DNA from 2 places in the Serratia sp. LTN-2 genome. Region 2 is predicted to be linked to the other one. Evidence: predicted binding sites of a transcription regulator. Region 2 holds the regulator's gene; the other holds the start of a gene.
The links. The regulator ArgR, encoded in region 2, controls arginine synthesis, uptake and breakdown. The targets are predictions, from matches to a motif close to ANTGAATAAAAATACANT.
Positions count from the first base shown of each region.

Region 1 (5,378 bases), on a different contig from region 2:
CCGATTTTGCTGACGTGGATGCAGGTGTTGCTCAACACGCCGCTCGATGGCAGCGGCGTGACGCTGGCGGCGCTAACGCCGCAGCACAAGCAGGCGGAGTTGCAGTTCTATTTGCCGATTAACCGGCTGTTGCAGGCGCAGGAGCTCGATGCTCTGGTGAAGCGTTACGATCCGCTTTCCGCTCGCTGCCCGGCGCTGGATTTCCATCAGGTGCAGGGCATGCTGAAAGGCTTTATCGACCTGGTGTTCTGTTGGCAGGGCAAATACTACCTGCTGGACTACAAGTCCAACTGGCTGGGGGAAGACAGCAGCGCTTATACCCGGCCGGCGATGGAGCAGGCGATGGCGGAGCATCGTTACGATCTGCAATACCAGCTCTACACGCTGGCGTTGCATCGCTATCTGCGTCATCGGCTGCCGGATTATGATTACCGGCGCCACTTCGGCGGGGTGATTTATCTGTTCCTGCGCGGCGTGGATGCGGCGCACCCGGGCAACGGCATTTTCACCTGTCTCCCCGAATTTGAGCTGGTGGCGGGAATGGATCGCTTGTTCAGCGGCGAAGCTGCGGCGGCGGAGGAAGAATCATGATCGCACTGCTGGAGCAGGCGGTGGCGCTTGGCGCGCTGCGGCCGCTGGACGTGCAGTTTGCCCGCGTGGTGGCGAGCGAAGACGAACCCGATATTTTGCTGGCCGCTGCCTGCCTGAGCGCAGAGGCAGGGGCCGGTCACGTCTGCCTGATGCTGGATCAACTGCAGGCGGACACCCTGTTTGAAGGGCGCCAGCCGGCGCTGGCGCTGGCGATGTGGGAAACCGCCGGGCGACCGGATAGCGCGCGTTGGCAACAGCGTTTGGCGGCCAGTGCGGCGGTCGGAGACGGCAGCGGCGCTACGCCGTTGGTGCTGCGCGGGCCGCGTTTATATCTGCAGCGCATGTGGCAAAACGAAGGCGAAGTGGCGGCGTTTATCGGCGGTGAAGGCGAATCGCTGGCGGTGCCGGAGGCGGAGCTGCGTGCCATTCTCGATCGCTTGTTCGGCGCGGCGAGCGACGAGCCCGACTGGCAGAAAATCGCCGCCGCGGTGGCTGCAACGCGGCGCATTGCGGTCATTTCCGGCGGGCCGGGCACCGGTAAAACCACCACCGTCGCCAAACTGTTGGCGGCGCTGGTGCAGCTCGATGAAAGCGCCCGCTTGCGCATTCAGCTGGCGGCGCCGACCGGCAAAGCGGCGGCGCGCCTGACGGAGTCGCTCGGCAGCGCCAGCCGTCAGCTGGCGCTGGCCCCGGCGCAGCAGGCGCTGTTCCCGACCGAGGCGGCGACGCTGCACCGTTTGTTGGGGGCGCAGCCGAACAGCCAGCGCATGCGCTATCACCGCGGCAACCGGCTGCATTTGGATGTGTTGGTGGTGGATGAGGCCTCGATGGTCGATCTGCCGATGATGGCGCGCCTGATTGCCGCGCTGCCCGACCAGGCACGGGTGATTTTCCTTGGCGACCGTGACCAGCTGGCCTCGGTGGAGGCCGGTGCGGTGTTGGGGGATATTTGCCGTTTTGCCGAGCAGGGATACAGCGATGCGCGCGCGGCGGAGCTGAGCCGCCTGACCGGTTGTGCGATCGAAGGGCAGCAGGCTGACGCGGAAGCGGCGGTGCGTGACAGCCTATGCCTGCTGCGCAAGAGCTATCGCTTCGATGCCCGCTCCGGCATCGGCCAACTGGCGTTGGCGGTTAACGCCGGTGCCGGGGATCGCGCGCTGGCGGCACTAAACGGCAGTTTCGGCGATGTCGCGGGCTATGCGCTGGCGACGAGTGAAGAGTATCAGGCGCTGTTGGATGCCTGCGTAGCGGGCTATCGCGATTCTCTGCGGCTGACCGCCGAAGGCGCGGACGCGGCGACGGTGCTGGCGGCCTTTGGCCGTTTCCAGGTGCTGTGCGCGTTGCGTGAAGGGCCGTTCGGCGTCGCCGGCCTGAACGAGCGCATTGAGCTCGGGTTGCAGCGCGCCGGTCTGATCGACCGCAAGCCGGGCGTGCTCGGCCGCTGGTACCGAGGGCGGCCGGTGATGATCGGCCGCAACGACAGCGCGCTGGGGCTGTTCAATGGGGATATCGGCATTACGCTGCCGGATGAGCAGGGGGAACTGCGCGTGCATTTCCAACTGCCGGACGGCAGCATCAAATCGGTGCAGCCGAGCCGTTTACCGGCGCATGAAACCGCCTATGCCATGACGGTGCACAAGTCCCAGGGATCGGAGTTTGACCATACGGTCCTGGTATTGCCGAATCACTTCTTGCCGGTGCTGACGCGCGAGCTGGTTTATACCGCGATCACCCGTGCGCGCAAGCAGCTCTCGCTGTACGCTACGGAGGCGGTGCTGTTGCGGGCCATTCGCACGCCGACCCAGCGTCGCAGCGGGCTGGCTGAACGGCTGCAGACAGCGGAATAAGCGGCAAGAGGGCGCGGCAATGAATGGCCGCGCCCGCAGGGATTACAGATCGGCCAGCAGGATTTTGGAACGGCGCTGGTAGTTGTACAGCGCCTGTTTTTGCATCGGCAGCACGTCGACCTCCGCCGGAGTGAATCCGCGCTCCTGGAACCAGTGGATGCTGCGGGTGGTCAGTACGAACAGCTTCTTCAACCCCATCTGCCGCGCCTGGTTTTCTACCCGCTGCAGCAGCATTTCGCCGCGCGAGGAGCTGCGGTAATCGGGATGCACCGCCACGCAGGCCATTTCACCGATTTTTTCCTCCAGGAACGGGTACAGCGCCGCGCAGGCGATAGTCAGGTTATCGCGTTCGATAATGGTGAATTTGTCGATCTCCATCTCCAGCTGTTCACGCGAACGGCGCACCAGGATGCCCTGCTGCTCGAGCGGCCGGATCAGCTCCAGGATGCCGCCGATGTCGTTGATCGTCGCCCGGCGCACCTGTTCGGCACTCTCCATCACGATTTGGGTGCCGATGCCGTCGCGCGAGAACAGTTCCTGCACCAGCGCACCGTCTTCCTGATAGCTGATCAGGTGGCTGCGGCGCACGCCGCTGCGGCAGCCTTTCACCGCGCCGCGCAGGAAACGCACGGTGCCGGAATGGTAATCGCCGCCTTCCTCCAGCTCTTCAAGGCGCTTTTGCGCATCGTTGGGGAACAGCTCGGAAAGGATATTGCCTTCGGCATCGGTTACGCCCTGCGAGGAGCAGAAACCGATCATTTTTTCCGCTTTCAGCTTGATCGCCAACTGGGTAGCCACTTCTTCTGACGTCAGATTGAAGCTCTCGCCGGTGACCGAAACCGCGACCGGGCCGATCAGCACGATGGCGTTGCTGTCGAGCTGACGGTGGATTGCGTCTTCATCGATGCGGCGAATGCGGCCGCTGTGGCAGTAGTCGATGCCGTCATCGACGCCCAGCGGCTGCGCGATGATGAAGTTGCCGCTGACCACGTTGATATGCGCGCCCTGCAGCGGCGTGTTGTTGAGGCTCATCGACAGCCGGGCGGTGATGTCGAGCTGCAGCAGGCCGGCAGCCTGCTTGACCAGTTCGAGCGTATGGGCGTCGGTCACGCGGGTGTGTTTGTGGTAGATCGGCTCATAGTTATGCTGAGCCAGATTGGCGTCGATTTGCGGCCGCGCGCCGTAAACCACCACCAGGCGAATGCCCAGGCTATGCAGCAACCCGATATCGTTGACGATGTTGGAGAAATTCTCGTGTTCGATGGCTTCCCCGCCGAGCATGATGACAAACGTCTTGCCGCGGTGGGCGTTGATATAGGGGACTGAGTGACGGAATCCTTGCACCAGCTCTGTACTACGTTCCTTCACGGCCAAACCTCTTTGCATATTTATACGGTATTTTTGTATTTTTATTCTTTTATTGTGCCGATGGCAAGTGGGAAATCGTCATGAAGAGTGTGCTAAGGGCGCTAAATCGTTAATAAATTGAAAAACCATAAAAAGATTTTCTGATGACAGGGCTGGAATGATTGGTTAAAGTTTTCGGCATCCCCATTTCATTGGTGTTTTTTTCATCTGTTGTAAACAGCTATTACTGCCGGAGCCGCATGCCAAACTCTAATCACAATCTGGGCCGCCGTCGTTTATTACAGGGCGTTGCCGCCAGCTGGTTGCTGAGTGTGAGTCGTACGGGCTTCGCCGCATCATCGCACGTGATCGCCGTGCGCGTCTGGCCATCCTCCACCTATACCCGCGTCACGTTGGAATCCAACGTCGAACTCAAATACAAGCAGTTCGCCCTGACCAATCCCGATCGCGTGGTGGTGGATATCGAAGGCGTTCACCTCAACAGCGTGCTGAAAGGCATCGCCGGGCAGGTGCGCGCCGACGATCCTTATCTCAAGCAGGCGCGCGTCGGCCAGTTTGATCAGAATACCGTGCGGCTGGTGCTGGAGCTCAAACAAAGCGTCAGCCCGCATATTTTCACGCTGGCGCCGGTGCCGGAGTATCGCAACCGTCTGGTGATGGATCTCTATCCGACCAAGGTCGGCAGCGGCGGTGAGGAGTATGATCCGCTACTGGCGTTACTGGAAGATTACAACAAGGGCGATCTGGAGCGCACGCTGCCGCCGGAAGCGCCGCAGGCCGGCAAGGCGGGGCGCGATCGGCCGATCGTCATCATGCTGGATCCTGGCCACGGCGGCGAAGATCCCGGTGCGATCGGCAAGTACAAGACGCGCGAGAAAGACATCGTGCTGCAGATTGCCCGCAAGCTGAGCGCCATGATCAAGCGCGAGCCGAACATGAAGGTGTTCATGACGCGCAACGAAGACGTGTTTATCCCGCTTAAGGTGCGCGTCGCCAAGGCGCGCAAGCAGCGTGCGGACCTGTTCGTTTCGATTCACGCCGATGCCTTTACCAGCCGCGCGGCGCGCGGTTCATCGGTGTTCGCGTTGTCCACCAAGGGCGCCACCAGTTCGGCGGCCAAGTTCCTGGCGCAGACACAGAACGCGTCGGACCAAATCGGCGGCGTCAGCAAGAGCGGCGACCGCTATCTCGACCACACCATGTTCGATCTGATCCAGACCGCGACCATCAACGACAGCCTGAAGTTCGGCAAGGAAGTGTTGAATCGGATGGGCAAAATCAACCGGTTGCACAAGAATCGCGTCGATCAGGCCGGTTTTGCGGTGTTAAAGGCGCCGGATATCCCGTCGATCCTGGTGGAGACGGCGTTTATCAGCAACATCGAAGAAGAGCGCAAGCTGCGCACCAGCCATTTCCAACAGCAGGTGGCGGAGTCGATTCTGGCAGGCATCAAGGCTTATTTCGCCAACGGCGGCGCGCTGGCGAGCCGATAACGGCAGGGCCGGGCGCGAGTCCGGCTATTTTCGCGGATTGCAGATACAAAAAAACACCCGTCAGGGTGCTTATCTGTTG
Region 1 is NZ_JCAXDO010000013.1:143,187-148,564, forward strand. It holds gene recB (exodeoxyribonuclease V subunit beta) at 1-591, shown strand, start outside; gene recD (exodeoxyribonuclease V subunit alpha) at 588-2,438, shown strand; gene argA (amino-acid N-acetyltransferase) at 2,481-3,824, opposite strand; gene amiC (N-acetylmuramoyl-L-alanine amidase AmiC) at 4,046-5,299, shown strand.
Region 1: argA (amino-acid N-acetyltransferase) is a predicted target of ArgR. The motif match lies at 3,839-3,856, and genes of this name have one in related genera.

Region 2 (5,378 bases):
CCCAGAATATCAACCAGGCCGGCCTTGTTGATGTCGCGGTGGATGATTTTGGCGCCCAGTTTAATGGCAGAAAGTAACGCGGTCAGCTCGCCGGTGGCGTGCGAGAAGTCGTGCTGTTTCTCGACGATAAATTCGCCTAACGTTTTCATGACACAATCCCTGAATCTACGGATGGATAGCGGCCTGTTAACAAACCGCCAACGTTTTCGCGTGCAGTGTAGCCCAAAGATGCGCGCCATTCATAGGCAAATCCATTTCTTCTGGACGATTCTGAGCGTTAGAATATGCCGACATTCGATGCACTCACATGAGAAACCTATGCGCATTCACATTCTTGGGATCTGTGGCACCTTTATGGGCGGGCTGGCGATGCTGGCGCGCTCACTGGGGCATGACGTCACCGGTTCGGACGCCAACGTCTATCCACCGATGAGCACGCTGCTGGAGAACCAGGGGATCGATCTTATTCAGGGTTATGATCCAGCCCAGCTGGATCCGGCGCCGGATCTGGTGATCATCGGCAACGCCATGACGCGCGGCAACCCGTGCGTGGAGGCGGTGCTGGAGCGTGGCATCCCTTACGTTTCCGGTCCGCAGTGGCTGCACGACGCCGTGTTGCGCGATCGCTGGGTATTGGCGGTCGCCGGCACCCACGGCAAAACCACCACCGCCGGCATGGCGACCTGGATCCTCGAGGCCTGCGGCTACCAGCCCGGCTTCGTCATCGGCGGCGTGCCGGGCAACTTCGACGTTTCGGCCCGCCTCGGCGGCAGCCCGTTCTTCGTCATTGAAGCCGACGAGTATGACTGCGCGTTCTTCGACAAGCGCTCCAAATTCGTGCATTACAGCCCGCGCACGCTGATCATGAATAACCTGGAGTTCGACCATGCCGACATCTTCGACGATCTGAAAGCCATCCAGAAACAGTTCCACCATCTGGTGCGTCTGGTGCCGGGCAAAGGCAAGATCATTCTGCCGGACAACGACAGCCACCTGAAACAGGTGATGGCGATGGGCTGCTGGAGCGAGCAGGAGCTGGTGGGGGAAGAGGGCACCTGGCGCGCGCAGAAGTTGACACCGGACGCCAGCCATTACGCGGTGTTCCTCGACGGCGAGCAGGTCGGCGAAGTGAACTGGGCGCTGGTGGGCGAGCACAACATGCATAACGGCCTGATGGCCATCGCCGCCACCCGCCACGTCGGCGTGCAGCCGGCGGACGCCTGCCGCGCATTGGGCGATTTCATCAATGCCCGCCGCCGCCTGGAGCTGCGCGGCGAAGCCAACGGCGTCACCGTTTACGACGACTTCGCGCACCACCCGACGGCGATCCTGGCCACCCTGGCCGCGCTGCGCGGCAAGGTAGGCGGCACGGCGCGCATTCTGGCGGTGCTGGAACCGCGCTCCAACACCATGAAAATGGGCATCAGCAAAAACGATCTGGCGCCTTCGCTCGGCCGCGCCGACGAGGTGTTCCTGTTCCAGCCGCATCACATTCCGTGGCAGGTGGCGGAAGTGGCGGATGCCTGTGTGCAACCGGCGCACTGGAGTGCGGATCTCGACACGCTGGTGGACATGGTGGTGAAAACCGCACAGCCGGGCGATCACATTCTGGTGATGAGCAACGGCGGTTTCGGCGGCATTCACGATCGCCTGCTGGACGCGCTGGCGAAAAAGCAGGAACCGAAGGTGACCTACTGATCGCTTAGCCGCATCAGCCAACACAAGGGCCGCATTCGCGGCCTTTTTTACGCCCATAAAAAAGCCCTCGCGAGCGAGGGCAACGGGGTTCGTCGGATAGGACGACGAGAGGGTCTCTGGGAAATCGGCGTTTGCGTCAGAACTCGGCAGTGGCAGTGACGAGGGTAATCAGCTCTGCAAAGCCGTTCCCAGAGTTGTTATTTGTAAATCTCGGCGGTGGCGTGGTAGTTGCCTTCGTTACGCGCTTCGATTACGCGGTAGGCGGTCGCGCCTTTCGCGTCGGCTTTCTCCGACAACGCCTGGCGAATGTCGGTCGGCGCGCCGTCGATGCCGCTGACGGTAATGGTGCCGATAGATTGCAGATTGGTGGTCTGATCGTTAGTCACCAACTGGGCGGCGGAGGCGCCGAAGGAGATGACGGACAGCAAACCGAGTGCAGCAACAGTAGTTTTCATGTTCATGATAGCGATCCTTGGTCATAACAGCCTGGAAGGGCTTGGCAGCGATTTTTATTCTTGAAGGCCGTTATGACAGCGTTTGGTTCCAGAGATGTATTGCCCGTTGCCGGGTAATGCCGGTACTTATTTGTAGATTTCAGCGGTCGCGTGGAAGTTGCCGTCGTTACGCGCTTCGATCACGCGGTAAGCGGTCGCCCCTTTGGCGTCGGCTTTATCGGACAGCGCCTGACGAATGTCGGAAGGTGCAGCGGCGACGCCGCTCACAGTGATCACGCCGGCGGGCTGCAGTTTTGCGGCCTGGGTTGCATCAACAGATTGTGCTGCGAATGCGCCGAAGGAAAGCATGGACAGAACGCTCAGGGTTGCAACGGTAGCTTTAATTTTCATCATCTCACCTCATCGTATTCTTTTATCAGTTCTAACGAACTGTGACTTAGTTCACGGAAATGAGTATACAGCTAGTAACGCGAAAAATTAATAGTTCGCTAACAGTTGCTAGTGAAACTTTAAACCGGTGAACCTTCTTTTTTATAACCGTAAGGAATAAAAAACGCTTATAAAACGATCTTTTGATGTTAATTTTATGTAATTTCAATGAGGTAAGTGCTTTTGACCAAAAGTGCGGAAGATCACAGTGGGTACTGCTGGCTACATGGAGATGTCATGGAAATGTGTTGTAGCGGGATAAAAAAGCAGTGTTAAACGCGGTTGGGGGCCGAGAAGGTAACGCAGGGGTTAAAGAAGCGCTAACAAAATGCGAACGGTAGCCGCACTTTGTTAGCGCCAGGTTTCACAGCTCTTGCTCGAACACGCCCAGGATCGCTTCATGCAGCTTCTGAGCGGTAAAGCCGCTGGACGGGGTGACGAAAATCGTGTCGTCGCCGGCGATAGTGCCAAGGATGCCCTGGGATTTGCCCAATGAGTCGAGCAGGCGGGCGATCAGCTGTGCGGCGCCCGGGCTGGTGTGGATCACCACGACGGCGTCGTTATGGTCGACGTCCAGCACCAGGTTCTTTAGCGGGCTGGTAGTGGTCGGCACGCCGAGTTCGGCCGGAAGGCAATACACCATCTCCATTTTGGCATTACGCGTACGTACCGCACCGAACTTGGTCAGCATGCGCGATACTTTGGATTGGTTAATGTTTTCGAAGCCTTCTTCTTGCAGCGCCAAAACGATCTCGCCTTGAGAACTGAATTTTTCTTCTTTCAATAACGCTTTGAACGTCTTGATCAGATCTTCCTGTTTTGCGGGATTACGCATTTTGCACCGTGGAAAGTTGATAGTGGAAGTCATGATTATGCATATAGATGAATTTTTATGCAACAGAGGCCGACCCAAAGAAAATAAACATGACCGGGCGGCGAGGAAAGGGCGGCATTTTAACAAAATCCGGCCGCGATGAATATGCCCTTTTGACGACGGAAAATCGGCCCGCAGTAGTAAATAAAATGTTATTAAAATGATGTTGTTCTGATGTTGCGTAAGGGTGTAATGTAACGGCCGGTTAACTTGCTCGTGAATAACCTCGCATTATTTTTGATTAGTGTGCGCTATGCCCTTCATGCGTAAGCGATTTAATCTAAAATGGGCGCGACAGCGGCCATTTTATTACACTGGCAGGCAAGAATTGGCTAATTTATTGTTTTTAAAGGTGTAATAATTTAAGGTCCGTAACCAACACATTCACGGCGCTTTATATATTTAAGATAATAAAGGAGTATAGGATGAAAGTTGCAGTTCTCGGTGCTGCTGGCGGTATCGGCCAGGCCCTCGCCCTTCTACTCAAAACCCAGCTTCCTTCAGGTTCTGAACTCTCTCTCTACGACATTGCCCCCGTTACCCCAGGCGTTGCCGTCGACTTAAGCCACATCCCAACCGCAGTTAAAATCAAAGGCTTCAGCGGCGAAGACGCGACCCCGGCTCTGCACGGCGCGGACGTGGTGCTGATTTCCGCCGGCGTGGCCCGTAAGCCAGGCATGGATCGCTCCGACCTGTTCAACGTTAACGCCGGCATCGTGCGTAACCTGATTGAGCAAGTGGCGAAAACCTGCCCGAAAGCCTGCATCGGCATCATCACCAACCCGGTAAACACCACGGTCGCCATCGCGGCGGAAGTGCTGAAAAAAGCCGGCGTTTACGACAAAAACAAACTGTTCGGCGTGACCTCGCTGGATATCATTCGTTCCAACACCTTCGTGGCCGAGCTGAAAGGCAAGCAGCCTGAAGAACTGAACGTGCCGGTGATCGGCGGCCACTCTGGCGTGACCATCCTGCCTCTGCTGTCGCAGATCCCAGGCGTGAGCTTCACCGATCAGGAAGTGGCGGATCTGACCAAACGCATTCAGAACGCCGGCACCGAAGTGGTGGAAGCTAAAGCCGGTGGCGGATCTGCAACGCTGTCCATGGGCCAGGCGGCCGCACGTTTCGGCCTGTCTCTGGTGCGTGCGCTGCAGGGTGAGAAAGGCGTGGTGGAATGCGCTTACGTTGAAGGCGACGGCAAATACGCTCGCTTCTTCGCGCAGCCGCTGGTGCTGGGCAAAAACGGCGTTGAAGAACGCAAAGATATCGGCACCCTGAGCGCCTTTGAACAAAAAGCGCTGAATGAGATGCTGGACGTGCTGCACAAAGATATCGAGCTGGGCGAGAAGTTCATCAATAACTGATCGTCGCCGCGAGTCAGCCGATAAACGCCGCCGGACGCTGTTCCGGCGGTTTTTTTTGCCCTGCGTTCACGACTTGATGCGCGCTTTGCGATCCAGAAGGCAATCGCTGTGCGGATCATAATAGCGGCTTGGCCAGATCTCCGAGGGGTGAACGCCTATCGCTTCGGCGATCAGCCATTCTCCTTTCGGCCATGGGCGCGATAGCGCGTTGGCCAGCGTTGATGAGCTTAATCCTGCCTTGCGTGATACCGCCGCCAACGTGGTGCCCTGCTTGCGTAACGCCGCGATGATGTCTGCCGGGTGCCAGTCCTGCTTCCTTGAATTCATGTTTACATTCCTTTTCTGATTAGCCAAAGTTGCGTTAGTGGTATAACTAACGGGTCAAGGTTAGGCGTTTGAACAACGTGAAACGCTTATTCGGAAATCAGAATACCATTAAATTTCCCAAAAATGACCCAATCAGTTTCCAAATAAATGACTTTGCCCACTATTGTCCAGAGATAATGGCTATGAAAAACGAGTGGTTTGCCGCCAAGGAGCTGACAGGCATCGCAGGAT
Region 2 is NZ_JCAXDO010000021.1:14,669-20,046, reverse strand. It holds gene fbp (class 1 fructose-bisphosphatase) at 1-149, opposite strand, end outside; gene mpl (UDP-N-acetylmuramate:L-alanyl-gamma-D-glutamyl-meso-diaminopimelate ligase) at 319-1,698, shown strand; gene yhcN (peroxide/acid stress response protein YhcN) at 1,896-2,159, opposite strand; gene yhcN (peroxide/acid stress response protein YhcN) at 2,280-2,543, opposite strand; gene argR (transcriptional regulator ArgR) at 2,947-3,417, opposite strand; gene mdh (malate dehydrogenase) at 3,882-4,820, shown strand; gene AC6BYQ_RS24655 (helix-turn-helix domain-containing protein) at 4,887-5,147, opposite strand; gene AC6BYQ_RS24650 (DNA-binding protein) at 5,330-5,378, shown strand, end outside.